4 regions of the Colwellia meonggei genome follow, and region 1 is predicted to be linked to each of the others. Evidence: predicted binding sites of a transcription regulator. Region 1 holds the regulator's gene; each other region holds the start of a gene.
What was found. Region 1 encodes sigma-54, which starts transcription at its own class of promoters, with help from an activator protein. Its sites were predicted from a motif close to GTTGGCACGNNNNTNGNNT; they were not measured.
Positions count from the first base shown of each region.

Region 1 (3,219 bases):
GCTTGATCAAGGGCGATATTTTGTTTAATTAAAGGGTGTAAACGTCGAGTTTCACTAAACCGGCGAATGAGATCGCTATCATCAGCATCTAAATAGAGTAAGTTTAATTCAACCGCGCTGGGCAGGTAATCGATAATCTCTGGAACATCATTCGGGTCGGCGGGTAAATTACGAACATCAAGGCTAACGGCAACATTCTCGTAATCATTGATCACAGTATGGGTTAATGCGGGCAACAAATTAACCGGAATGTTATCAACACAATAATAGCCTAAATCTTCTAAGACTCTAAGTGCCACACTTTTACCTGAGCCGGAACGGCCACTGACAATGATTAATTTCACTGGTAATTAACTCGCTTGTTGGATTAATTCAAAAAGTGCTTGGTTACTTTCACATTTACGAACTTGTTTACAAAACTGTTTGTCGCGAAATATCTCGGCGATGCTTTGTAATGTACATAAATGATTTTGACACTCAGCTTCGGCAACAAATAGCGCAATAAAAATATCGACAGGTCTATGATCTATGGCATCAAAGTTTATCGCTTGTTCTGTAGTAATAACTACCGCAATTGGCTTATCAGCAGTATCTAAACGTCCGTGAGGAATTGCAATTCCGTTACCAATTCCAGTAGAGCCCATTTTTTCACGCTTAACCAAGCTCTCTAACAATTGAAAAGTATCGTGATTAGGCAATTTTTCAGAGGCCAAGCTACTTAAATATTCTAATATGCGTTTTTTACTGGAGCCCGGAGCTGCACATATAGTGCAGTCCGGTGTCAAGATGTCTTGCAACTTCATAATTACTTCAAAAACCTAATGCGAAGGGGGATATTAGTGTTTACTAATTTTGCCTTTATATTTTAATATTTGGCGGTCAAGTTTATCAATCAGTGAATCGATTGAAGCGTACATATCACTATTTTCGGCTTTGGCATGTACTTCACTACCACTTAAATGCACCGTTGATTCGGCAATTTGATTAAGCTTTTCCACCGTTAACACGACATGAACATTATTGATATGATCAAAATGTCGCTCTAGTTTTTCAAATTTTCCATTAACATAATCACGTAATGAATCGGTAACATCGACATGGTGTCCGGTAAGATTAATTTGCATATGCTTCAATCCTCTTTTTCGGGTAAATAAACCAAGCCTACAATAGGCTTTTACGTTGATTCGATGGTGGTATCGAAAGTGACTCGCGATATTTAGCTATGGTACGTCTCGCCACTTTAATACCTTGTTCTGCAAGAATATCTGCCATTTTACTATCGCTCAGTGGCTTGGCCGGTACTTCTGCAGAAACTAACTTTTTAATTAACTCACGAATGGCAGTTGATGAACACTCGCCACCATTCTCAGTACTGACATGGCTAGAAAAGAAATATTTTAATTCGAAAATGCCTCGTGGCGTGTGCATATATTTTTGTGTGGTAACACGCGAAATGGTTGATTCATGCATATCAACAGCTTCAGCAATATCGTTCAATACCATAGGACGCATGGCTTCAGGGCCATGTTCAAAAAATCCTTGTTGGCGTTGAACGATACAATTTGACACTTTTAATAGGGTATCATTACGGCTTTCGAGACTTTTTATAAACCACTTAGCTTCCTGCAGGTTTGAACGAATAAATTGCGAGTCAGTAGATGATTTCATTGAACGTGACATCGCGGCATATTGCTGGTTTACCGAAAGCTTAGGTGCAGTATCAGGATTTAGTTCAACGGTCCAACGACCATTTTTCTTTTCAACTGACACATCAGGTATAACGTATTGCTCTTCACTCTTAATAACGCTATCACCAGGGCGTGGATCAAGTGTCTGAATTAAGCGAATAACTTCACGTAATTGATCTTCTTTTAGGCGTAATTTACGCATTAATTGGCGATAGTCGCGATTACCAAGTAAATCGATATATTTACCTACCGCTAATTTACTTTCCTCTAACCAAGGTGTATCGCTTGAGAACTGGTTTAATTGAATTAGTAAACACTCCGGAATAGAGCGGGCCGCGACACCTACAGGATCAAAAACATTAATACGTTTTAAAACCACTTCAATTTCGTCAAGTTCTACGTCTTCAATGCCAACACTTTCTAAAATTTCTTCAGCTGATACTGTAAGGTAACCAGCTTCATCGACAGCTTCAATAATCGCTGTTGCAATAGCCTGGTCGGTTTCGGTAAACGGTGTAAGCTCCATTTGCCAAAGTAAGTGATCTTGAATTGAGTCTTTAGTTTCGCCTTGGTAAGTATAATCTTCTGAGGCTGGGCCTACTGCGCCGCTGCTAGCACCGGCACTAAAATTATCGTCCCAAGTGGTGTCGTTATTTAATTCTTCTGGGATATCAGTTTTTGCCATACCTTCAGCAGAACTGATTTCATCGATAGTAGGAGTAGAGTCTTCACTGCCATCTGGCGTCGCTACTTCAGTGCTTTCGCCGACACTTGCGGAAAATGCTTCTTCTAAATTATCAGGGGTATTTTCGGTAGTATTAGTTTGGTTTTCATCCATTTCAAGCAGTGGATTACTTTCAAGCGCTTCCTGAATCTCTTGCTGTAGGTCTAATGTCGACAATTGCAACAATTTAATTGCTTGTTGCAATTGCGGGGTCATGGTTAGCTGTTGCCCGATACGGAGCTGCAGAGTAGGACGCATTTAGATTTTCTTTTCCCTGTTACTATTTAACACAATGTTATTTTATTGCTAAAGCTGATTTCACTATAGCGTGAATTGTTCACCTAGGTATACATCTCTTACGTGTTGATTTGCAAGAATTTGATCCGCATCACCTTCTGCAATAAGTTCACCATGGCTAACAATATACGCATGTTCACAAACGTCTAATGTTTCGCGCACGTTATGATCAGTAATTAGAATACCAATACCACGTTCCTTTAAGTGTAGGATAATTTTTTTTATATCACCTACTGAAATTGGATCAACACCTGCAAAAGGTTCATCCAACAAGATAAATTTTGGATCAGCAGCTAATGCTCGCGCAATTTCTACTCGACGACGTTCACCACCTGACAGGCTCATACCTAAATTGTCTTTAATATGACCGATATTGAACTCTTCTAATAAGTGTTCAAGTTTTTCTTCTTTTTCAACATCAGTTAATGATTTTCGCGTTTGTAAAATGGCCATTATGTTGTCGTAGACAGATAATTTCCGAAATATTGATGCTTCTTGTGGTAAGTAGCC
Region 1 covers NZ_BAAJLZ010000001.1:426,254-429,472, forward strand. The annotation lists gene rapZ (RNase adapter RapZ) at 1-344, opposite strand, end outside; gene ptsN (PTS IIA-like nitrogen regulatory protein PtsN) at 351-803, opposite strand; gene hpf (ribosome hibernation promoting factor) at 837-1,124, opposite strand; gene AC27E9_RS01975 (RNA polymerase factor sigma-54) at 1,162-2,670, opposite strand; gene lptB (LPS export ABC transporter ATP-binding protein) at 2,734-3,219, opposite strand, start outside.

Region 2 (3,219 bases), 170 kb from region 1:
GATTAAGTCACTATTTTCAGAAGAACTATGATCAGGCTTATGAGAAGCTTTCACAAGTAACGTCGTATGTTGCAACAGGTCATCCGTCTCATCGATATTTAATGTTAACAATGTTAAAACTGGGTCAGATAGACAAATTATCGTCTGCAATAAAAGAATATGATGGTTTTTTTTCGCATGAAAGTGAAACCTTGAGTGATTTCGCCTCAAAGCTAACCGTTATTGGTGAATCTGATAATTCTCTTGCCTTATTAGAAAAGGCATTACAAATTCAGCCTGAAAATGTTCAAGCAAAAACTAGGCTAGGGATTCTTAAGTTATTACGCAACGATACTAGTGGCTTAGATGACCTAAAAAGAGCTAATGCTATCGAGTCAAATGATAGCGCGGCTAATTTTGCCTTAACAACAGCGTATTTAATTCAGAATAAGCCTAAAAAGGCAATGTCGACAATAAAAAGTTGGCTCGTAAAACAGCCAAATGACACTGCTGCTATGTTATTGAAAGCACAAATTTTACATGTGCAGAAAAAACATAATGATTCAATATCCCTTTTAGAAAAAATTGATAAAATTGAACCTGATCAGCCCAATGTATTGTACGAATTGGCGCAGCAGTATTTTATTATTCGCAACTATGAACAAGCAAATACCGTATTGTTAAAAGCTTTATCTGTAGAAGAGGATTCGAAACGAGTATATGAACTTCTGTTTAAATTGAGTATTAAGCTGAATGCAATAGATAGTTTTTTAAATGATTTAAGTAAAACAGCGGAAACAAAACCAAGTTTACAATGGCCTAGAGTTATACTCGCACAACAGGCACTTATTGAAAAAAAAGCTGAAGAAGCATTGCGGTGGCTTAACACAATCAAAGCAATTGATAATTTATCACCGGATTACTTTGTTACGGTATTGAATAGCTATTACTTACTTGGTAATAAAACTAAAATGAATGAAGAAGCGTTACGCTGGCAACAATTATCACCCAATGAACTTCAAAGCTATGCATTACAAATAGAGTTGCTTGAAAGATTTCGAGATTTTGAATTAGCTTTTGAAAAAACTCAAATAGCGAGACGTCAAAAAGAACTTAAAAACAACAAGTTCTTAATACTCAGAGAAGTGCGCTATGCCATTAACTTGGGCAAAATGGATGGTTTGGACACCTTAATAAGCAATATGCTTGAAGTTATGCCGAACAATGCTGAAGCGTTGCAATTATCGGGCATCAATGCGCTGATGAAAAAGCATTATTCAATAGCTAGAAAGAATCTTCAGGTTTCTAATAGAATTCAAAAGAATGCGAAAACAATGTTACTTCTGGCGAAAGCATATCGTGAAACTGATGGGGTTAGTTCTGCAATATCCTTTCTTGAGAAGGAGCCAAATTTTGTTCAATCTAATATTCCTTTACAAAACTACTTAGCAGAACTCTATATGGTTTCTCAGCCAGCTAAAGCAGAAAGTCAGTATCTCAAAATACTAACTCTACAATCCTCAAATATAATTGCGTTAAATAATTTGGCTGTTTTAAATACCGAAAAAGGTGATATTGATAAAGCAATTGAATTCGCAAAGCGTGCTCGAGATAAAGCTCCAGGACACCCAGACGTTCTTGATACACTAGGCGTAGCTCTACTTCATGCTAAAAAACATGGTGATGCGATAATTGTTTTGGAGCAAGCCTATGCACAGCGTAAATCGGCTGAAATCACCCGTCATTACGCTCAAGCATTAGCTTTAAGTAATAAAGGTGAAGATGCTGAGAATATACTTTCGCAATTAACAGATGATGAACGTAAGCAATTTGATATTGAGCTGAGTCAATTAAAAGCAATGTAATCTATTAGGTTTCAATTCCTTACATTGCTAATGTCAGATTTTTTTACATGTTATTTCGCTTGTATTTTTATGTTCAAATAATCCTCTTGTATTTAAGTTATACTTTTCATGTGGTTAGCGGTTTTTATGTTGACTTTAGTTGTTATAAATATTTTTACAGGTTAGTTGAGCTTTGTTAATTATCTTAAAAAAAATTCATAAAATCACCACCTTATATTGATGGCAAAGAATATGCATTTGAGTAATTGTTAGGTAGTTACACGCAGTTAAAGTAATTCCTCTTTATTTTAATGAATCAAAGATAGGTAACAACTAATGGATAACTTAACAAATTTAAAAAAACGGATAGGGGCAATCGCAGTTGCATTGTTTTATACCTTTGCTGCCAGTACTGCATTTGCTGGAGATATTGTAACCACCTGGGACTATAGTACTTGGGCTGAGTTTACTGACTCGGATTTCTCTGGTGGAACTGGCGATACTGATGCTTCACTTTACGAATTATCATGGGGTGCAGATGGTGGTGATTTTCAAGATACAGGTGTTGGTCCTGGCTCATCAAGAAGTGCAATAACAATTGGTGATGGCGTTGCAGGTGATGATCGATTCGGTGGCGGCGCTGTTGGTGGTTCAGTTAATACAATTATAGGTGGTGCTCCTGGTCCAGGACAGGTAGGGGTTGGTATCAGTGCCACACACTGGAATAATACTTTAAGTGGAAGCTTTGCCACGTTAACGGGTGGTACCCTTACAGACTACTTGACATTGGACGCTTTAGTGCCTGATACAGGTGGTGTTGAAGATGCTCCAACAATTGGTATTGATTTTAGATTTCAAGAAACTACAAATAACCCTGGAAGCGGCTTATGTTTAGATGGTAGCGATTCGAGCGATCATGTTGGTGGATGTCCTGATATATTTGGCTTTAATGGAGACTTAACCGTTGGCATTCCGTTTGTATACGACGGTAACCTATATGGGATCAATATTTTAGTTTTTGATAATATGGGAGTACCAGCACCGTTTGCAACATTAGACGCAGGTTATTGTGCAGCCTTAGGACTAGCTGAAGGTTGCTCTGGACTAGTTACTAGTGAGAAAGCACATACAACATTCCAGTTTGGATTTAATATTAGCCACGAGCGTGCTATCACCGTACCTGAACCAAGCTCTATATTTTTATTAGCAATTGCTATGATTGCTTTAGGTGCTAGAAAAGCTAAATTTAAAGTATAAGTTTAATTACTAATAATATGTAATGATTTATTAATGTAATGTGTAAGGTAGAGCCAGCAATTATGCTGGCTTTTTTTATCCCTGTGTTTATAGAATAGTTTTGATGAAAAATGGCGGTTATACTGACACCTAAGTAGTA
Region 2 covers NZ_BAAJLZ010000001.1:596,552-599,770, forward strand. The annotation lists gene prsT (XrtA/PEP-CTERM system TPR-repeat protein PrsT) at 1-1,844, shown strand, start outside; gene AC27E9_RS02725 (THxN family PEP-CTERM protein) at 2,160-3,080, shown strand.
Region 2: AC27E9_RS02725 (THxN family PEP-CTERM protein) is a predicted target of sigma-54. The motif match lies at 2,063-2,081, and genes of this name have one in related genera.

Region 3 (3,219 bases), on a different contig from region 1:
TCGCCGCCTTTATGCGGGCCATATTGTAAGAATGTATGGTAAATCAAGCCTGAGCCTGAAGTTAATGTCATAAACTCAGTTTGGAAACCAATTAAACCACGACTTGGCATAATGAAATCCATACGAATACGGCCTTTACCGTCTGGTGCCATATCAGTAAGTTCTGCTTTGCGAACACCCATTTTTTCCATGATTGGACCTTGGTGCTGTTCTTCAACATCAATAGTCACAGTTTCATACGGTTCTTCTAACTGACCATCAACTTCACGCATAATTACTTCAGGGCGAGAAACCGCTAATTCGTAACCTTCACGACGCATGTTTTCAATTAAAATACCTAAATGAAGTTCACCACGACCTGATACTTTAAACTTATCAGGATCGTCTAATTGTTCTACACGTAGTGCTACGTTGTGTACTAGCTCTTTATCTAAGCGATCTTTGATGTTACGTGAAGTAACATACTTACCTTCCTGACCAGAAAATGGTGAAGTATTTACTTGGAAAGTCATGTTAATTGTTGGTTCATCAACTGACAGTGGTGGTAAAGCATCTACTTCGTTTGGACAACAAATAGTATCAGAAATCTTTAATTCACCTAAACCAGTAATGGCAATAATATCACCAGCATGAGCAATATCTGTTTCATTACGCTCTAAGCCTAAGTAACCGAATACTTTACCTACTTTACCGTTATGAAGTTTACCGTTAGCACCTTCAACCGTTACTTGCTGGTTTGGTTTAACGCTACCACGAGTAATACGACCAACACCAATAACACCTAAATAAGAGCTGTAATCAAGTTGAGAGATTTGCATTTGGAATGCGCCTTCCAAATCAGCATCCGGCACAGGTACTTGATCAACAATGGTTTGGAAAAGAGGTGTCATATCAGTACCTACTTCGCCTTCTTCCATTGAAGCCCAACCATTAATGGCTGAAGCATAAACAACTTGGAAATCCAACTGGTCATCAGTAGCACCTAAGTTATCAAACAAATCGAAAACTTGATCCATAACCCACTCTGGACGTGCACCAGGCTTGTCAATTTTGTTGATGACTACAATCGGCTTTAAGCCTTGAGCAAACGCTTTTTTAGTTACAAAACGCGTTTGAGGCATTGGGCCCTCTTGCGCGTCAACAATTAGTAGTACAGAGTCTACCATTGACATAACACGTTCTACTTCACCACCAAAGTCAGCATGGCCTGGAGTATCTACAATGTTTACACGGTAGTCGCCCCAGTTAATAGCAGTGTTTTTTGCTAAAATTGTGATACCGCGTTCTTTTTCGATATCATTTGAATCCATAACACGTTCTTCAAGACCATTTCTTGCGTCAAGCGTACCTGACTGATCTAATAACTTATCAACCAAGGTTGTTTTACCATGGTCAACGTGGGCGATGATGGCAACATTACGTAATTTATCTAACACGGGCGTTTTGCTCAATAGGGCTATAATTGGGCGCGTATTGTACAGGAGAAGTAGCAACAAATATACTGTCCTGAAGAAATATAAATTAATTCACATTAGGCCTTTAGTTTTAAACTAAAATAGTTCGAATACCCAAATTAGAGCATACGCACCACAATGCAACATAGACCGCACCAAATCGGTGCAATCCACATTAAATTAAAAAATTAAAACGATATATTTCAATAACTTTACTATTGGCACAATACTCGCTTATGCTCAGACAATAGAAAATGTATTTTTGAAATTTGAAGAACTAACGATACCGGAGACTATCAATGTCAAACGCAGTTTTAGATTTAATTAAAGAACATGACGTCAAGTTTGTTGATTTACGCTTTACTGACTCAAAAGGTAAAGAACAACACGTTTCAATTCCTCATCATCAAGTAAATGAAGACTTCTTTGAAGACGGTAAAATGTTTGACGGTTCTTCTATTGAAGGCTGGAAAGGTATTAATGAATCAGACATGGTGATGATGCCTGATGCCGATTCAGCTGTACTTGACCCATTTACTGAAGCTGTAACATTAAACATTCGTTGTGACATCGTTGAGCCAGCTACCATGCAAGGCTACAGCCGTGACCCTCGTTCAGTAGCTAAACGTGCTGAAGACTACATGCGTAGTACAGGCATTGCAGATACCGTATTAATTGGTCCAGAGCCAGAGTTCTTCGTATTTGATGATGTACGTTTCCACACAGATATGAGTGGTTCTTTCTATAAGATTGATGATAAAGAAGCAAAATGGAATTCAGGCACTTCTTATGAAGAAGGTAACACAGGCCATCGTCCTGGTGTTAAAGGCGGATACTTCCCAGTAGCACCAGTAGATTCTTCTCAAGACTTACGTTCAGCTATGTGTTTAGTAATGGAAGAAATGGGCTTAGTTGTTGAAGCACATCACCATGAAGTAGCGACTGCTGGTCAAAACGAAATTGCTTGTCGTTTTAATACTATGGTACTTAAAGCTGACGAAGTACAAATATACAAATATGTTGTTCATAATGTTGCACATGCATACGGCAAAACAGCGACTTTTATGCCAAAACCAATTGTAGGTGACAACGGTACTGGCATGCACGTTCACCAATCTCTTGCTAAAGATGGTGTTAACTTATTTGCTGGTGATAAATACGGCGGTTTATCAGAAACAGCACTTTACTATGTTGGTGGTATTATCAAGCACGCTAAAGCACTAAATGCTTTCACTAATGCTTCAACTAACTCATACAAACGTCTTGTTCCTGGTTTTGAAGCGCCGGTAATGCTTGCATATTCAGCTCGTAACCGTTCAGCATCTATTCGTATCCCAATCGTGCCAACACCAAAAGCAATGCGTATTGAAGTGCGTTTCCCTGATCCAACAGCAAACCCATACTTAGCTTTCTCAGCAATGCTAATGGCTGGCCTTGACGGCATCAAAAACAAAATCCATCCTGGCGATGCTATGGATAAAGATTTATACGACTTACCTGCGGAAGAAGCGTTAGCTATTCCACAAGTAGCAGCTTCATTAGAAGAAGCACTTGATGCATTAGAAAATGACATGGACTTCTTAACAGAAGGCGGTGTTATGGATAAAGATATGATCAATGCATATATTGGTCTGAAGCGTGAAGAAGTAGAATTATTAAACTCAACAACACACCCTGTTGAGTTCGATATGTACTACAGCGTTTAACTAATTCAACAAGTTAGTTAATAAAAAGCTCACTTCGGTGAGCTTTTTTTGTGGCGAAA
Region 3 covers NZ_BAAJLZ010000009.1:4,424-7,642, reverse strand. The annotation lists gene typA (translational GTPase TypA) at 1-1,436, opposite strand, end outside; gene glnA (glutamate--ammonia ligase) at 1,754-3,160, shown strand.
Region 3: glnA (glutamate--ammonia ligase) is a predicted target of sigma-54. The motif match lies at 1,672-1,690, and genes of this name have one in related genera.

Region 4 (3,219 bases), on a different contig from region 1:
TTTACCGGTTTAATGCTGAAGAAAACCATTTTAATGGGCGGTAATTCAATTAATATTATGGAATTACCTTTGTATGAATGGCCAACATTGTCATTTTTATTAAAGCGTGTTTGGCAAAGAACTCGTTCATTTGTTTTAGGTGCAGGGAAAACCATTGTGGTGGTGGTATGTATTCTTAACTTCTTTAATTCATTAGGAACAGATGGTGAATTTGGTCATCACGATAGTGAAGACTCATTACTGAGTAAAAGCGCACAAGTTGTTACTCCTTTATTAGCGCCTATGGGAGTAAAAGAAGATAACTGGCAGGCAAGCGTTGGTATTATCACCGGCTTATTTGCTAAAGAGGCGTTAGTTGCAACCTTTAATAGCTTATACTCACCGGCATCAGAAGAAGCAAGTGAACCCGACTCATTAGCTGATTTATGGCAACAAGCGCTAACAAGTATATCTGACAACCTTCAAGGCATAGAAGCTGACGACCCACTAGGAACCGATATCGGTGATGTATCAAGCATCGAAATTGCCGCGCAAGAGCAGGGTGTTGAAGAAACCACAATTACCATAATGCAGGCAGCATTTGTTGGTAAAATAGGAGCTTTTAGTTACTTACTCTTTATTTTACTTTATACGCCTTGCGCAGCGGCAATGGGAGCAATAAAAAATGAGGTTGGTACACGTTGGGCTGTTTTCGCTGCGCTGTGGAGCTTTAGCTTAGCGTATTTAGCGGCTACAGCTAGCTACCAAGTTGCAGTTTTTACCACTGAACCATTATCAGCTTCTATTACTTTAGCGATAATTTTATTGGTTTTTTTAAGTATATACATTGGTTTGAAGCGCTTTGGCAAAAATATTTTAACGATTCCAACATTGGTCAGTTATCGTTAGTAAGATGGATTAAGTGAGTTGATGTAAAGGTTGGTTGATAAATGAACAATGTTTGTCGGCTAACTTTACATCTAGCTAAAAATTAATAGGGAAAAACACTAAAAGTCATAATTAACAATGGTTTATTTTGTTGGTGTGCTTTTTGCTTTTGAGTATCTTTTTAAGCTGCTAGTTAGCTTTATTAATTTATTTTAGCGTATAACGAGAGAATCCATGTTAACCAGGTTTATTAGTGTTTTATTACTGATATCATCAATGTCATCATCTGCCAATATTATTAACGTAATCGACTTTGATGGCACCAATGAAGGTGTCGCTGAACAGTTTGTCTTTACAGAGAATGGCGTTACATTAACTATCAGTGCTTGGACAACCAATGTTAATAGTACTCAAGACGTATTAACAGATTGGCAGCTATTATCAGGGCCATATGGCGTATATAAAGGCAGTTCGGGTTTAGGTGTTAAGTCTAATGATCAAGATGGCCATCATCTTGATGGTGGGCAATCTAGTGACTTGAATGATCTTGATGAAGGCTTATTATTTTCGTTTTCAGAAGAAATTAATATATTGGGTTTTTATGCTGATTACCTTAACGACAATGACGATTTAAACTTCTCGCTTGTTACCTATTTAACGCCAACTAGTATTGAAACAACGGATATATTTTTTGATCAACAAGCTTCATTGATTTTTGATGATGAAGGTGTGTTTTTTGCTCCTGATAATTTAATCGGCTCAGCATTTATGATCTGGGCTGATGGCAATGATGATGCAGTTCGTATAGTTGATACTGCTTTTACTAAAGTGCCGGAGCCAAATAGTTTGTTACTTTTTTCACTTTTCCTTATAGGCTTTGCGTTTAAGCGAAGAAGCTAAAATACCTTTCCCCATTTCAAATAAAACCTAGTTTGCTAGGTTTTTTTATGTGCATTTTTTGAGTAAAGTAATATTTAATTAATCGCGAGTTTAGGGCAATAAATGGATCATAAACAAGCTGAAAGCTATTTACTCAGTAAAGTTGAAACCTCAATGTACTACCCTTTTGGCGATGAGGTAAAAGTATTTCGTGTGAAAAGTAAGATGTTTGCCACGTTGTCATTGGGCAAGGGTAGCGAGAAGGATACTGACGGTAAAATGGCTGGGCATTATTGTATCAATCTTAAGTGTGACCCTGACGAAGCTATTATGCTTCGTGATATTTTTTCATCTGTTATTCCTGGTTATCACATGAATAAGGCTCAATGGAACACAATCATTTTGGATGGCTCGATTCCACAAGGTGAAATTGAACGGATGATGGATAATTCATTTATGTTGGTTGTGAGCAAAATGACCAAGAAAGATCAGCAATCAATACAACTTCATTTATAGCTTATGTTAGATTACTTAGCATGAGTTTGTCACCTTAAGAATAATCATTATATGTCGTTAGAAAACCAACTTTTACTGATGTTTAGTGCATTTGGCGCGTTAAATGGTTTTGTCGTGTCAGCTTATGTTTATATTTCAAGCAAACAACAAATTGCTCGTCAGTTTTTAGCTTTTATGCTTTTGATGATTAGTATTCGTATTTTTAAATCAGTGTTGTTCTATTTTAATGCCGATATGGATAAAGTGATTTTACAGATAGGCTTATCTGCTTGTTTTCTTATTGGGCCATTACTTTATTTTTATGCAATGGCGACACTTTCTCGGGCAACGGGCCAAGCATTTAGTTGGCGAGCACATTTAGCGACAATGCTTACACTCGTTGTATTTATTGGCTTGGCCTTTCCTTATTCAGCTAATGCTGAGTTGTGGGGGAGCAGTTTTTATAAAATTATTAACTTTGCTTGGTTCTTTTATATTGCATTAAGTCTGTTTCGATTAAGGCTCTATTTGCTAGCGTTGTTTGATAAAAAGAAAGAAAAACTGGCGGAAGATGAAATATTATTAGTTTGTGTGTTGCTTGGTAATATTTTGATATGGCTAGCTTATTTCACTGCATCTTACACCTCATATATTGTTGGAGCATTTTCATTTAGCTTTATATTTTTATTAAGCTCTTTGCTGATTTTTTTCAAATTTAAAACGGCAAAATATGGTGCACATAAAATTGATAATGCCGAGGCTCAACAGAAATTAGCAAAACTGGAATTGCTAATGTTGGAACAAATGCTGTTTAAAAATGCCAATATTACGATGCCGCAAGTTGCAAAGCGATTGAGTATGTCTTCCCCAAGATTTTCTCAACTCTTAAATGAAAAATTAAATAAGTCGTTCTCTGTTTATATCAATGAGCTTCGAATTACTCACGCAAGAAAGCTCTTAATTGAACAACCAAGCAAA
Region 4 covers NZ_BAAJLZ010000007.1:42,481-45,699, reverse strand. The annotation lists gene feoB (ferrous iron transport protein B) at 1-888, shown strand, start outside; gene AC27E9_RS15505 (PEP-CTERM sorting domain-containing protein) at 1,102-1,767, shown strand; gene AC27E9_RS15500 (MmcQ/YjbR family DNA-binding protein) at 1,870-2,262, shown strand; gene AC27E9_RS15495 (helix-turn-helix domain-containing protein) at 2,314-3,219, shown strand, end outside.
Region 4: AC27E9_RS15505 (PEP-CTERM sorting domain-containing protein) is a predicted target of sigma-54. The motif match lies at 1,018-1,036, and genes of this name have one in related genera.